Regions from separate parts of the Pseudarthrobacter sp. KH_020_B genome, predicted to be linked through region 2. Evidence: predicted binding sites of a transcription regulator. Region 2 holds the regulator's gene; the other holds the start of a gene.

Region 1 (6,377 bases), 760 kb from region 2:
ACTCCCTGGTGGTCAGCAGCCCGCCGGGCACGGGACAGACCCAGACGGCCATCAACACCATCGGTGCCCTGGTGGACGCGGGGAAGTCAGTCCTGGTGGTGGGGGACCGCCGGGCCAGCCTGAACGAAGTATCGGCACAACTGGAATCGCTTGGGCTTGAATCCATCCTGTTCCAGCTCTCCGGCACCTCAACACCACAGCAGCTCAAGGCCCAGCTGGTGCGGGCCATCGTACGGAACGAAAAATCCCTCGAACCGCAGCTGGGGAACCTCCACAAAACCCTCACCGAGCACCGGCACGCGCTGATGGACCATGTGGCGTCCCTGCACAACGTGCGCCAGCGCTGGGGCTGCTCGCCGTACCAGGCCATGCAGTCACTGGCCGAGCTGACGTCCATCCACCCCGCCCCCGCCACCACTGTGCGGCTCAAGCGCAGTGTGCTGGACAGCATCCGCGACCGCAACGAGCTCGCCGGCAGGCTTCGCCGCGCCGCCGAGCTTGGCAGCTTCAGCCGCGCGTCCACCACCAGCCCGTGGCACGGCGCCCGGCTGCTCACCCGGAAGGAAACCGAGGAAGCCCAGGAGCTCGCCCGGTCAGTGGCTAAGAACCTGCCGGTCCTGCGCGACCGGATGAACAGCGTGGCGGAGCATGCCGAGATCCGGCTTGGCACGTCCTTCTCGGAGTGGGGGGAGCAGCTTGAACTGCTCATGGCTGTCCGCGAAAGCCTGGATAAGTTCACCCCGGACATCTTCGACAGGCCGGTCAACGACCTCATCTCCGCGACGGCGTCCTCCGCCTGGCGCCGGGAGCGGAACGTCGACATGGCGTCCATGCAGCGTTCGCGCCTGCGCCGCGTCGCGAAAGAATACGTCCGTCCGGGCGTCCACATCACCGATCTCCACAGCTCGCTGGTGCTCGTGCAGGACCAGCGGGCCCTCTGGTCCGGGTACGCCACCTCGCAGCGCCACCCGGCCGTCCCCTCGGGCCTTGCCGAAATGAACGTGATGTACCGGTCGCTGGACCGGGAGCTGACCCAGCTGGGGGAGGCCCTCCGGCACACCCAAGCCGGCGGCTCGCTGGCCGCGGCCCGCTATGAGGTACTCATGGAGCGGCTGGAGCGGCTCGTGGCCGACACGCACACGCTGAAAACGCTGCCCGAGCGCACGCTGCTCGTGGAAAACATGCGCGAGCACGGCCTGGGGGAGCTCCTCGCCGATCTTGCGGACCGGGAGGTTCCCGCGGAGTCCGTCGCAGCCGAGCTCGAGCTAGCCTGGTGGCAGTCCGCGCTGGAAGCGATGATCAGCGGCGACGATTACCTGGCTATGTCCGACGGGGACGCGCTCCGGCAGCTTGAAGCCGAGTACCGGCTCGCGGACAACGCCCATATTGCCAGCGGCGCGGCGCGCCTGCGCTGGGACCTGTCCGAACGGTGGCGGGCCGCGCTTGCGGAACACCCTCGCCAGGCCCAGCTGCTCAGGAGCCTGCTCAAGGACGGCCGCGTTACCCTCGCCGCGCTGACGGCACAGGCCCCCGAACTGGTCCCCATGCTGGTGCCCGTCTGGTCGGTCAGCCCGTACCTCATGACCGGGCTCCTGCCGGCCGAACAGCACTTCGACGCCGTAGTCATCCTGGACGCTGAGGCGACATCGGTGCAGGCCGTCCTGCCGGCCATCGCCCGGGCCAGGCAGGTCATAGCTTTCGGCGATGCCAAGATTGCCAGCCCCCGGACTTTCACCGTGGGTGTCGAGCGGCTGGCCGCCGGTGAAGCGGCCCACCAGCGCGTCGAAAGCGCGTACTCGGCGCTGTCTGCCATCCTGCCTGTCTGGCGGTTGAATTTTGTGTACCGCGCGGTTGACGAGGATCTGGTCCTGCAGCTGAGCAAGAACTCTTACGACGGCGCCCTCCGCAGGCTCCCCGAGGGACAGTCAGCCACGGGACTGGACAGGGCCCTCCTCGTTGAGTACCTGCCCGACGGCACGGGCCTGCCCAGTGCCGACCACGAAGGCGTCGAATCCGTGGTGGCCGAGGTTAACCGCGTGGTGCAGCTGGTCTTCGAGCACGCCCGGACGCGGCCGCGCACATCGCTGGCAGTGGTCACCGCCAGCCTGCGCCATGCTGCCAGGATCGGTGAGTCCATCCGTCTTCAGCTCCCGAACCACCCGGGGCTGGCCAGCTTCTTCAGCGCAGGATCCGAGTCGTTCCGGGTGGTTGACCTTGAGCGGGCACAGGGCCTGGTCCGTGACCACGTGATCTTCTCGCCCGGGTTCGGGCGCACCCCGCATGGCCGGGCGCTGCACAACTTCGGACCCCTGTCCGCTGAGGGCGGGCGGGAAAAATTCGCCTTGGCCATGACCCGTGCCCGGCGTTCGCTCCACGTCCTGACGTGTTTCCAGCCCGAAGACCTCGATCTCACGCGGTTGTCCTACGGCGCGGTGGACTTCTATGAGCTCCTCAACCGCGAGATTGCGGGAAAAACCGACCTCGGAACGCCCGCCTCGCGTGCGGCCGCCAGTGAGCAGGCGCTGGGAGCCGATCCGCTCGTGGCCGATCTTGGCGACAGGCTGCGTGCCCGCGGCGCCCGCGTCTGGCACCAGTACGACGGCGTGATTGACGTGGTGGCCGCTGCAGACCCGCTCAGCACCATGGGTCAGGACGACGCCGAAATACCGCGGCCGGTGGCCATCGAATCGGATGGCACCGAGCAGTACCGCACCATGAGTGTCCGTGAGCGGAGCCGGCTCCGTCCGCAGCTGCTGGAACGGATGGGCTGGCGGTACATGCCGCTGTGGACCATCGAAGTCTTCACGGACCCGTCCGCCTGCGCGGATCGGATCGCGGGTTACCTGGGCCTTGAAAATGTTCTGCCGCCCGGACGGGGCACGGCCTCGGGCGGATTCTTTGACGAGGACATGGACGCGCTGGCGCTGGGGAACGCAGAAAATGACAGGTACGACGACCAGGCCGGAAGCCTGGCCAGTGAGGAGGCGGTTGTTGTGACGCCACGGAACGCCGATCAGGCAGCTACGCACGGTAACGGCCAGGCGGATGGCGCAGCAAACGGCAAGGCCGCTGTACCGGACCGCCAGCTGCCAGGGACTGAAGGCATCCTGCCCAACAAGGCTGCCGAGGATGACCCGAAGCGCTGGGGCGATGGCCCCGATAACGATCACGACGCCTGGCTGAAGGAAAACAAACCGCCGCACTGGGGCTGACCTCCAGGCTGCCACGGCGTCACCCGGCCCCGCCCTCAGGTCCCACTAGGACGAAAAACAGCTTGCCCTGTGTGGAGGCCCCCGCCAGCCGGGCGGCCTGCTCCGGGGCTGCCGCCACGACGATCAGCCCGTCGGTCTCGGCGGTGCCTAACCACTGACCCGTCTTGCCGCCCTGTCCTGACGTCCAGAGGACGGGAACGGATGAAGCCAGTACTTCTGACGGGGATTGCTGGTCGTAGCCGTTCGCCCCGGTCAGCACCACGTTGACCAGTTGCCCGGGCGATACCAGCTGGATGGAGGAAGGGTCGGCCATCCTCAAGGGCACGGCTGCGGAGCCCGGAGGCGTTCCGGTCAGGAGGCCCGGTCCCAGCAGCAGGGAATCCGTCACCAGTTGGCCCCTCCGCAGAGGGGCTGCCAGTTGTTTTCCCGCGGCTTCACTGGTGTCGGACAGGGACCCGGCGGTCAGCATGCCCGGCGGGATCTTCGTTGCCGTGAGGTCTGTGGCTGATAAGGCCGTGCCTGCGGGGAGATCCCGCGCAGCCGCCAACACCGAGACCGTATCGGCGGGCGGGGGAGTGAGCTGATGGACAGTGATCCCGGCAGCAAGGCAGAGCAGGAGCGCTATCGCAAGGCGCCGGTTCCGGCCCAGCCAGGACAACAGCCTGTGGCCGCGCGCGCCCCGGGTGCGTGCTGATGGGAGCGGACGGCGGACCGGGCGTCCCGGCGGGGCGGAGCCGCGGCTGGAACGAAAGAGGGTTGCGGGCATGGGACCCACGCTACGTACCGGCAACCAAGTCCGACAGCAGCAAAGGTGCCTATGTGGACAACCGCGTTGCCGGCGTCGTACGTCTTTTTAGGCCGGAGGTCAGCTGGCGGCAGCGGCCGTGGCAGGCGCCGGTGCGGCGGCGGGGACGGAGGGGGCAGCCGAAACGGTGCTTCCCTTGGCGTCCCGGGAGTCGGTCCGGTAGAAACCGGAGCCCTTGAAGACCACACCCACGCTGTTGAACTTCTTGCGCAAGGCGCCCTGGCACTCCGGGCATGACGACAGGGTGCTGTCAGTGAACGACTGGAAAACGTCGAAGGCGTGGCCGCAATCCTTGCAGGCGTAGGCGTAAGTGGGCACTGCTGATCCTCCTCTGGGGCAAACGAGAGGTCCTGTGCCGTCATGAGCGGAAATCGTCCATTAGCAGTCGCAGGGCCTGAGTGCCAATTCTATCACCCCGGGAAAGTAGCCCTCCGTCAGTCCGGGTCAGGCAGTCGGATCAAGCCTGACGGCGTCAGGACAGCCGGAACCCTCCGGTCAAAGTCTTCGGCGGGAATGCTTCCCGCCGGGAGCAGTTCGGAATCGAAGACGACGGCCGCAAACGGGATCTCAAGGCCGTCCCCGGCCAGGGAGCCCAGCAGGACGTCGTAGTAGCCGCCGCCCTGGCCAATGCGGTTGCCGTCCCTGTCCACGGCCGTGGCCGGGATGAAGAGTGCAGCAACTGAGGCCATGATGCCGAGGTCAAGGCGTGGTCCGGCAGGTTCCAGCACCGGTGCATAGCGGCTGCGGACAAACTCGACGCAGGGGGTCCAGTACGTCCAACTCAGCCTGCGGCCGGGCTCGCAGACAGGGAGCAGGACGGTGTGGCCACGCCGGTGAAGCTCGCTGATCAGGGGAAGCGTGGGCGGCTCGGGTACTACCCCCAGGTAGGCGCAAAAGGTCGATGGCGTCCCGCCGGTCAGCTGCTCGGCCCACGCGGCGCCGTGGACCGCCAGGGCGGCGCCCGCCGCGTCGCGCTGGGTGACGTCCGTCGCGGCGCGGCGCGCACGATGGCGTGCGCGGATGTCCGCCTTGGCTTCACTGCTGACTTGAGACATGCCGCTCCTTCTTTGCCGTTCAGGGTGGCCGTTGCAGCGTCTGCGCCGCGCTGGCCCAGGCGACACCAAAAATTACTGAATGGTCAGCCCCTCCGTTAGATTAGTCCAGTGACTACCACTCAGCAGACAGTACGCAAGGCCGTTATTCCCGCTGCCGGCCTCGGCACCAGGTTCCTGCCCGCCACAAAAGCCATGCCCAAGGAAATGCTCCCGGTGGTGGACAAGCCGGCCATCCAGTACGTGGTTGAAGAAGCTGTCAACGTTGGCCTTAACGACATCCTGATGATCACGGGACGCAACAAGCGTGCCCTGGAGGACCACTTCGATAGGGTTCCTTCGCTGGAGGACACCCTGGAAGCCAAGGGCGATCTGGCCAAACTTGAGTCCATCCAGGCAGCCAGCAACCTCGGTGACATCCACTACGTCCGCCAGGGTGATCCCAACGGCCTGGGCCACGCCGTACTGCGTGCCAAGCAGCACGTCGGCAACGAACCGTTTGCCGTCCTCCTGGGCGATGACCTGATCGATGCCCGGGACGAACTCCTCAGCACCATGATCGAAGTCCAGTCCAAGACCGGCGGATCCGTGGTGGCCCTGATCGAGGTGGAACCCTCCCAGATCAGTGCCTACGGTTGCGCCGACGTGCAGGAGATCGACGGTGAAGGCTACGTCAGGATCAACAAGCTCGTCGAAAAGCCCAGCGTGGACGAGGCACCCTCAAACCTGGCCGTCATCGGCCGCTACGTCCTCCACCCCACGGTTTTTGACGTGCTCGAGCACACCGGCCCGGGCCGGGGCGGGGAAATCCAGCTGACCGACGCCCTGCAGGAGCTGGCGGCCGGCGAAGGTGACGGCTACGGAGTTTACGGAGTGGTCTTCCGCGGCCGCCGCTACGACACCGGTGACAAGCTGAGCTACCTCAAGGCCTGCGTCCAGCTCGCCATCGACAGCGACGACCTCGGTCCCGGCCTGAGGGAGTGGCTGCCGGGCTTCACAGCCGGCCTCGCTAAATAGCTGCCGTGCGCCCCGGACCCATCTGGCCCGTGACCCTCGAATGCGGCGACCTGATCCTGCGCCCCATCCGTTACCGGGACAAGAAGGAGTGGACCCAGGTCCGGGGGCGCAACAGCGAGTGGCTTGCGCCTTGGGAAGCATCCAACCCGGCACCCGGCGGTGCGCTGCCCGACTACCGGCAGATGGTGCGGTCCCTGAAAATACAGGCCGCCCAAGGGACGGCCCTGCCGTTCCTGATCACTGAGCGGACGCCCATGTTGGCTGCCCCGGTCATCGTTGGCCAGCTGACTG
Region 2 (6,377 bases):
ACGGGCTCCCCCATGGCGCCCTCCACCAGCGCGCCCCTGGAAACCACACAGTCTTCGAATAAGGCACCGGTGTACTGGATCGGACGAAGCAACAACAACGCGTTCCTGTACCGGGAATTCCGGGACGTGCCGGAGCAGGAGAATCCCGTGACGCGCGCCCTGCGGGCCATGATGTCCGAGAAGCCGCTGGACCCGGACTTCTTCACGCCCTGGCAGAATCCCGAGAAACTCGCCTCGTCCATCTCCGGCAAGAACGTCATCACCGTCGACGTCTCGGAGGATGCCTTTAACAGCAATCTCGATGCCGACATGGCCGGCCGTGCCATTCAGCAGCTGGTCTTTACCGCTACTGCAGCGGCTGCGAGTTCCGGCCTGATCGATTCCGGCCAGCAGATCCAGGTGAGGATCTTGGTGGACAGCCACACCGATTACGTCGCCTTCGACCACGTGCAGCTTGGCGACCCCATGTCCCGGGCTGCCGGCATGGTGGCGCCCGTGTGGATCATCGATCCGCAGGAAGGCACGGACCTGGCCGGCGGAAGCGTCAAGATCACCGGCCGCAGCACCGTTCCGGGCGGAAAGCTCCGCTGGCAGATCCTCCGGGCCGAAGCCAACGGGAACAAGACGCCCTATTTGACCGGGGAGACCACTGCAGCTGCCGAAGCGGCCCAGTCCGGGGTGTTCACGCTTGCCCTCAGCCTGTCCTCGGGAGATTACGAGCTCCGCGTTTCGCAGGTGGATGCGGCCGGCAGCGGCCAGGAGCTGAATGTCGACACGCGGAACTTCAACGTCCGGTAGCAGCCTTCGCAGCAGGCCTCCTCAGGATACCGGGGCTGTCCAGCGTCCCAGTACGTCGCTCGCCAGAACAACAGCTGCCGGTCCGGCCGTGGATGACCTCAGGACGTGGTGTCCCAGGAGCGCCGTCACGGCGCCGGCGTCGCAAAGCCGGGTGACTTCGCGGGGACTGATTCCGCCTTCCGGGCCAACGATGAGCAGAATCTCCAGGGGCCCGGCGTCCACCTGGGTGGCCTGCCATGATTCCAGGACAGACCGGAGCGGCCGGACCGCGTCTTCGTGCAGGATTACGGCCAGATCCGCCGCCGCCACGGCTGCCGCAAGGCCCGGCGTTTCGACGGCGGCGCGCACCTCGGGGATCCAGGCGCGGCGTGCCTGCTTGGCGGCGGCAGTGACCACGGACTGCCATTTTGCGTGGGCCTTGGCCGCGCGCTCACCCTTCCAGCGGACAATTGATCGCTCGGACTGCCAGGGAACAACAGCGTCGATCCCCAGCTCGGTTGCCGTTTCCACGGCCAGTTCATCGCGGTCCCCCTTGGCCAGTGCCTGCACCAGGACCAGCCGGATGCCGGGCTGGTGCTCCACAACGAGGGCGGAGCATTCCACGGTGAGCTCCGCAGGCGACGCCGAGACAACAGTTCCGCTCAGCCGCTTTCCGGCGCCGTCGGCAATGTCCACCGCCTCTCCGGGAGCGAGCCGTTTCACGGTCACTGCGTGGCGTGCCTCCGGTCCCCGAAGGACAAAACGGGCACCGGGCACCAGCTCGTCCAGCGACCCGGCACCGCTGAAGAAAACGGGATTGCTCACTGCTATAGGTTACCGAACCGGTCCCGCAGCTTGGCAAAGACGCCGCCGCTGGCAGCCAGCTTGCCTTCCGTGAACTGCTCGCCCCGCAGCTTCGCCAACTGCCGCAGGAGATCCTCCTGCGCGGCATCGAGTTTGGCAGGCGTGTCCACCTGCAGATGGACCATCAGGTCCCCACGGCCGTAACCGCGCAGGTGCGTCACGCCGAGACCACGGAGCGTGATGATCTCCCCGGACTGCGTCCCCGCCTTGACGTCGATCTCCTGCAGCCCGTCAAACGTTTCCAGCGACAGCTCGGTGCCCAGGGCGGCGGCAGTCATCGGGATGTGCAGCGTTGCGTGCAGGTCGTCACCGTCGCGGGCGTAGGTGGCGTCGTTGTTGACCCGGAGTTCCACGTAGAGGTCCCCGGACGGTCCTCCGGCCAGGCCTGCTTCGCCCTGCCCGGAGAGCTGGATCCGGGTGCCTGTGGCAACACCGGCCGGCACTTTGATGGTCAGCGACCGCCGGCTGCGGATGCGGCCTTGTCCGCTGCATTCGTTGCAGGGGTCCTTGATGACCGTTCCGAAGCCTTCGCAGCTGCCACACGGGGCCGCCGTCATGACCTGGCCCAGGATGGAGCGCACCGCGCGCTGGATCTGGCCGCTGCCGCCGCAGATATCGCAACGCACAGGGTGGCTGCCTTCCCGGCAGCATGAGCCGTTGCAAGTGGGGCAGGTTACGGCGGTGTCCACTTCGAGTTTACGGTTGACGCCAAACACGGCATCGCGGAGTTCGATCCGGACACTAATCAGCGCGTCCTGGCCGCGGCGGACGCGGGACGCGGGGCCCGAGGAGCCGCCGGCACCGAAGAACGTGTCGAAAATGTCCTGGAACGCGAAGCCCTGGCCGGAGTACCCGCCACCGCCGAACCCGTTGTCGGTGCCGTTCTCGTTACCGGTGGTGTCATAGATCCGGCGCTTCTGCGGGTCCGAAAGTACCTCATAGGCGTGCGTCACGGCCTTGAAGCGGTCCGATGCATCGTCCCCGGGGTTTACGTCCGGGTGAAGAGTGCGGGCAAGCTTGCGGTAGGCCTTCTTGATCTCTTCCCCGGTGGCTTCCGGCGAGACTCCGAGGACGTCGTAGTGGCTGCTCAAAGTTCGTATCTCTTCCTTGTTGTACTGCCGGCCAGCCGGGCTGCCGGGACTGCTCTTCGTGCCTGGACCGTGGTGCTGTTACGGGCCCAGAATTCTTGAAAGGTAACGGGCTACTGCCCTGACGGCGGCCATGGTGGTGGGATAGTCCATCCGGGTGGGGCCCAGCACACCGATCTTGGCAGTGCTGTCAGGTCCGTAGCCCGTGGCCACCACGGAGGCCTCCGCGAGCCCGTCGTAAGGGTTTTCACGCCCGATACTGACTGCCACGCCCCTCGGATCCTGCGCCATGTCGCTCAGGAGGCGCAACAGGACAACCTGCTCCTCGAGGGCTTCCAGGACCGGTCCGATACTGAGCGGAAAATCCACATTGGAACGGGCGAGGTTCGCCGTTCCGGCCATGACCATGCGTTCCTCGCGGCTGTTGTGCGCGAGCGTTTCCAGCCCGTGGGCCAAAGCCTGGGCAGCTGCCCGCTGGCCCGGACTGACGGACGAAACAACTCCCGGCAGCGAGGGGGTCAGCCGGCTCAGCGACGTGCCCGCAAGGGAACCGAGGAAATGCGTCCGCAAGGCCGCGATGGCGTCGTCGCCGAGGTCCTGGCCGACGTCGATCACGCGCTGTTCGACTTTGCCGGTGGTGGCGATGAGGACCACCAGGACCTGCCGGGGCGCGAGCAGGACAAATTCGATGTGGCGGATAGTGGCGCGGCTCAGGTGAGGATACTGCACGACGGCGACCTGGTTGGTCAGCTGTGACAGCATCCTGACGGTCCTGTCCAGGACGTCGTCCAAATCGTCTGCGCCCTCCAGCAGCAACTGGATTGCACGCCGTTCCGCGTGGGAAAGCGGCTTTACCGCTGAAATCTGGTCCACAAACAGCCGATAGCCTTTGTCTGTGGGGATCCGACCGGCGCTGGTGTGCGGGGCCGTGATCAGGCCTTCGTCTTCGAGGGCCGCCATATCATTGCGGATGGTGGCACTGGACACGCCGAGGTGATGGCGTTCCACGAGTGCTTTGGAACCCACTGGCTCGCGGGAGTGGACATAGTCCTCCACGATGGCGCGCAGTACTTCGAGTTTGCGCGGCTCGCTCATACTCCACCTCCATCCGTGGTCACTGCAGGGTTAGCACTCGACATGCCTAAGTGCTAACAGTCTAATATGAGTCACCCCGTTGTTAGCATTGGTACCGCTCCGGGCGAAATTCCGGGCCAGGAACTAGCGGCAAGGCGGAATCAATCCATGCAGTACCAGAACTGGGGTCCGCAGGAGATCACCGCGCCCGTCAGAAGCGAACTCCCTGAGGTTCCCGTGGAACGCGGCATGGTGCTCGAAGACGCCCAGTCAGGCTGGGTGGGGGCGGTGACCCTGGTGGAGAAGTCAGGCGGCATGCATGTAGTGGCCCTCGAAGACCGGCGCGGCAAGTCCCGGTCCTTCCGGCTCGGCTTCGGGTTCCTCCTGGAGGGACAGCCCATCCGGCTCGTTGCCCCGGCGCCCCGGCAGGCTGCCCCCGTGGTTGCCGGCCGGACCGCGTCCGGCTCAGTCCGCGTGGCCGGCCAGCGTGCCCAGGTGGCCAAGGCCAGCAGAATCTGGGTGGAGGGAAAGCACGACGCCGAACTGGTGGAAAAAGTCTGGGGTGACGATCTCCGCGTGGAGGGCATCGTCGTCGAGCCTTTGCATGGCATTGATGACCTGGCGGGGGCGGTGGCCGCGTTCGGTCCCGGCCCGGGCCGCCGGCTGGGGGTCCTGGTGGACCACCTGGTGCCGGACTCGAAAGAGTCGCGCATCGCGGCGGCCGTGATGGCCTCCCCCGGCGCGGCCGGGAATGTCCTGATCGTCGGGCACCCTTACGTTGACGTGTGGCAGGCGATCCGCCCCGCTGTCCTGGGCATCGAACAATGGCCGTTGGTGCCCCGCGGGCAGGACTGGAAGACCGGCATCCTGGCAGCGTTCGGCTGGCCGCACTCCACCAAGGAAGACATCGGGCTGGGCTGGCAGAAGCTGCTGGGCGCTGTCCGCAGCTACGCGGACCTGGAAGCATCACTGCTCGGCAGGGTGGAGGAGGTCATCGACTTCCTGACGGTGCCGTAAGGCGGGTCCGGCTGCTGGCGGCGGCATTTGGTGGCAGAACCAGTATTCTTGGTACTGCGGAGGCTGCAGTTGCTTCAGTCCGGCATTCTCCAACCCAGCACCATTGCACTTTCGAAGGAAGAAAACCGTGGCACAAAACGCACGCGAGCACCGGGACGACCACGGTGGCCAGGGCCGTTCCGAGTACCAGGGCGTTCCGGCAAATGCGCTGCCGCTGACGGCCAGCGAAGACCGCCAGTGGGCCACGCTGGCACACTTCGGCGGGATCCTCGGCTGTGTTCCGTCACTGCTGATCTACCTGATTTTCCGTGAGCGCGGGCCGTTTACCGCCCAGGAATCGAAGGAAGCGCTGAACTTCAGCCTGCCGCCCACCATTGCTGCGCTGGTGGCCAACCTCCTGGTGTTCATTCCGGTGGTGGGAAACATCTTCGCCGTCATCGCCACCCTGATCTGGATTGCCCTGACCTGCTTCTCCGTGGCCGCAGGCATCCACGTCAACAAGGGCCAGCCCCACCGATACCAGTACAACCTGCGCTGGATCAAGTAGTCCCCACCCGCGAGTCAGTCCGGCAGGATCCTGCGGACCACTGCGTCGGCCAGCAGGCGGCCCTTGAGGGTCAATATCAGCTTGCCGTGGAAGGCAGCCGGCGCCTCCACCAGGCCGTCGGCAATGAGCCCGGCCACCGCGTGACGGCCGTATTCGCCCAGCGTTGACGTTGCCAGCCCCGACACGAGCCGGGCCTCAAGCATCACGCGCTCAACCTCGCGGGTGTCGGCGTCGAGCGTTTCCCGCCCGGCGGCCGGCGACAGGCCCTGCGCGAGCCGTCCCGCGTAGGCCGTTGGGTGCTTGACGTTCCACCACCGCACTCCGCCGACGTGAGAGTGTGCACCGGGTCCGATGCCCCACCAGTCGTCCCCGCGCCAGTACGCGAGGTTGTGCCGGCATGCCTGCTCCGGCGTCCGGGACCAGTTGCTGACCTCATACCAGCTGAGGCCCGCAGCACCGATCAGCTGGTCGGCGAGTTCGTACTTGTCGGCGTGGTCGTCGTCGTCGATTCCCGGGACCTCGCCACGGCGGATCTGGGCGGCCAGTTTGGTGCCGTCCTCCACGATCAGCGCGTAGGCACTGATGTGGTCCGGCTCGTAGGAAAGTGCGGTTTCGAGGGAGTAGCGCCAGTCCGCCAGTGACTCCCCCGGCGTCCCGTAGATAAGATCCAGGCTCACGGCCAGTCCGGCATCCCGCGCCCATTGCACCACCTGCGGCACGCGGCTGGGCGTGTGCGTGCGGTCCAGGACCTTCAGGACATGGGGAACGGCAGACTGCATGCCAAAGGAAACCCGGGTGAAACCGGCATCGGCCAGCACCTGCAGGGATGCAGGGGTGACCGAGTCCGGGTTTGCTTCCGTGGTCACTTCGGCGCCGGGTTCCAGGCCCCAGTGCCCGACGGCGGCCGTCAGGATCCGGGCGAGGTCTTCCGCGGGGAGCAGCGTGGGGGTGCCGCCGCCGAAGAAGACCGTGCTCAGGGGTCGGTCCGGAAGACCCGAGTCCCGCAGGGC

Evidence for each region. The regulator HrcA, encoded in region 2, represses chaperone genes, less so after heat shock. The targets are predictions, from matches to a motif close to TTNGCACTCGNNNNNNNCGAGTGCNAA.
Region 1: a site for HrcA is predicted at 4,396-4,422, ahead of AC3IT0_RS15235 (FmdB family zinc ribbon protein). Genes of this name have one in related genera too.

What each region holds. Positions count from the first base shown of each region.
Region 1 is NZ_CM174506.1:3,302,762-3,309,138, reverse strand. It holds gene AC3IT0_RS15245 (AAA family ATPase) at 1-3,212, shown strand, start outside; gene cpaB (Flp pilus assembly protein CpaB) at 3,232-3,978, opposite strand; gene AC3IT0_RS15235 (FmdB family zinc ribbon protein) at 4,078-4,335, opposite strand; gene AC3IT0_RS15230 (5-formyltetrahydrofolate cyclo-ligase) at 4,452-5,072, opposite strand; gene galU (UTP--glucose-1-phosphate uridylyltransferase GalU) at 5,181-6,086, shown strand; gene AC3IT0_RS15220 (GNAT family N-acetyltransferase) at 6,092-6,377, shown strand, end outside.
Region 2 is NZ_CM174506.1:2,539,257-2,545,633, forward strand. It holds gene AC3IT0_RS11635 (GerMN domain-containing protein) at 13-798, shown strand; gene AC3IT0_RS11640 (16S rRNA (uracil(1498)-N(3))-methyltransferase) at 820-1,602, opposite strand; gene dnaJ (molecular chaperone DnaJ) at 1,605-2,732, opposite strand; gene hrcA (heat-inducible transcriptional repressor HrcA) at 2,811-3,824, opposite strand; gene AC3IT0_RS11655 (DUF3097 domain-containing protein) at 3,972-4,820, shown strand; gene AC3IT0_RS11660 (DUF4870 domain-containing protein) at 4,948-5,367, shown strand; gene hemW (radical SAM family heme chaperone HemW) at 5,382-6,377, opposite strand, start outside.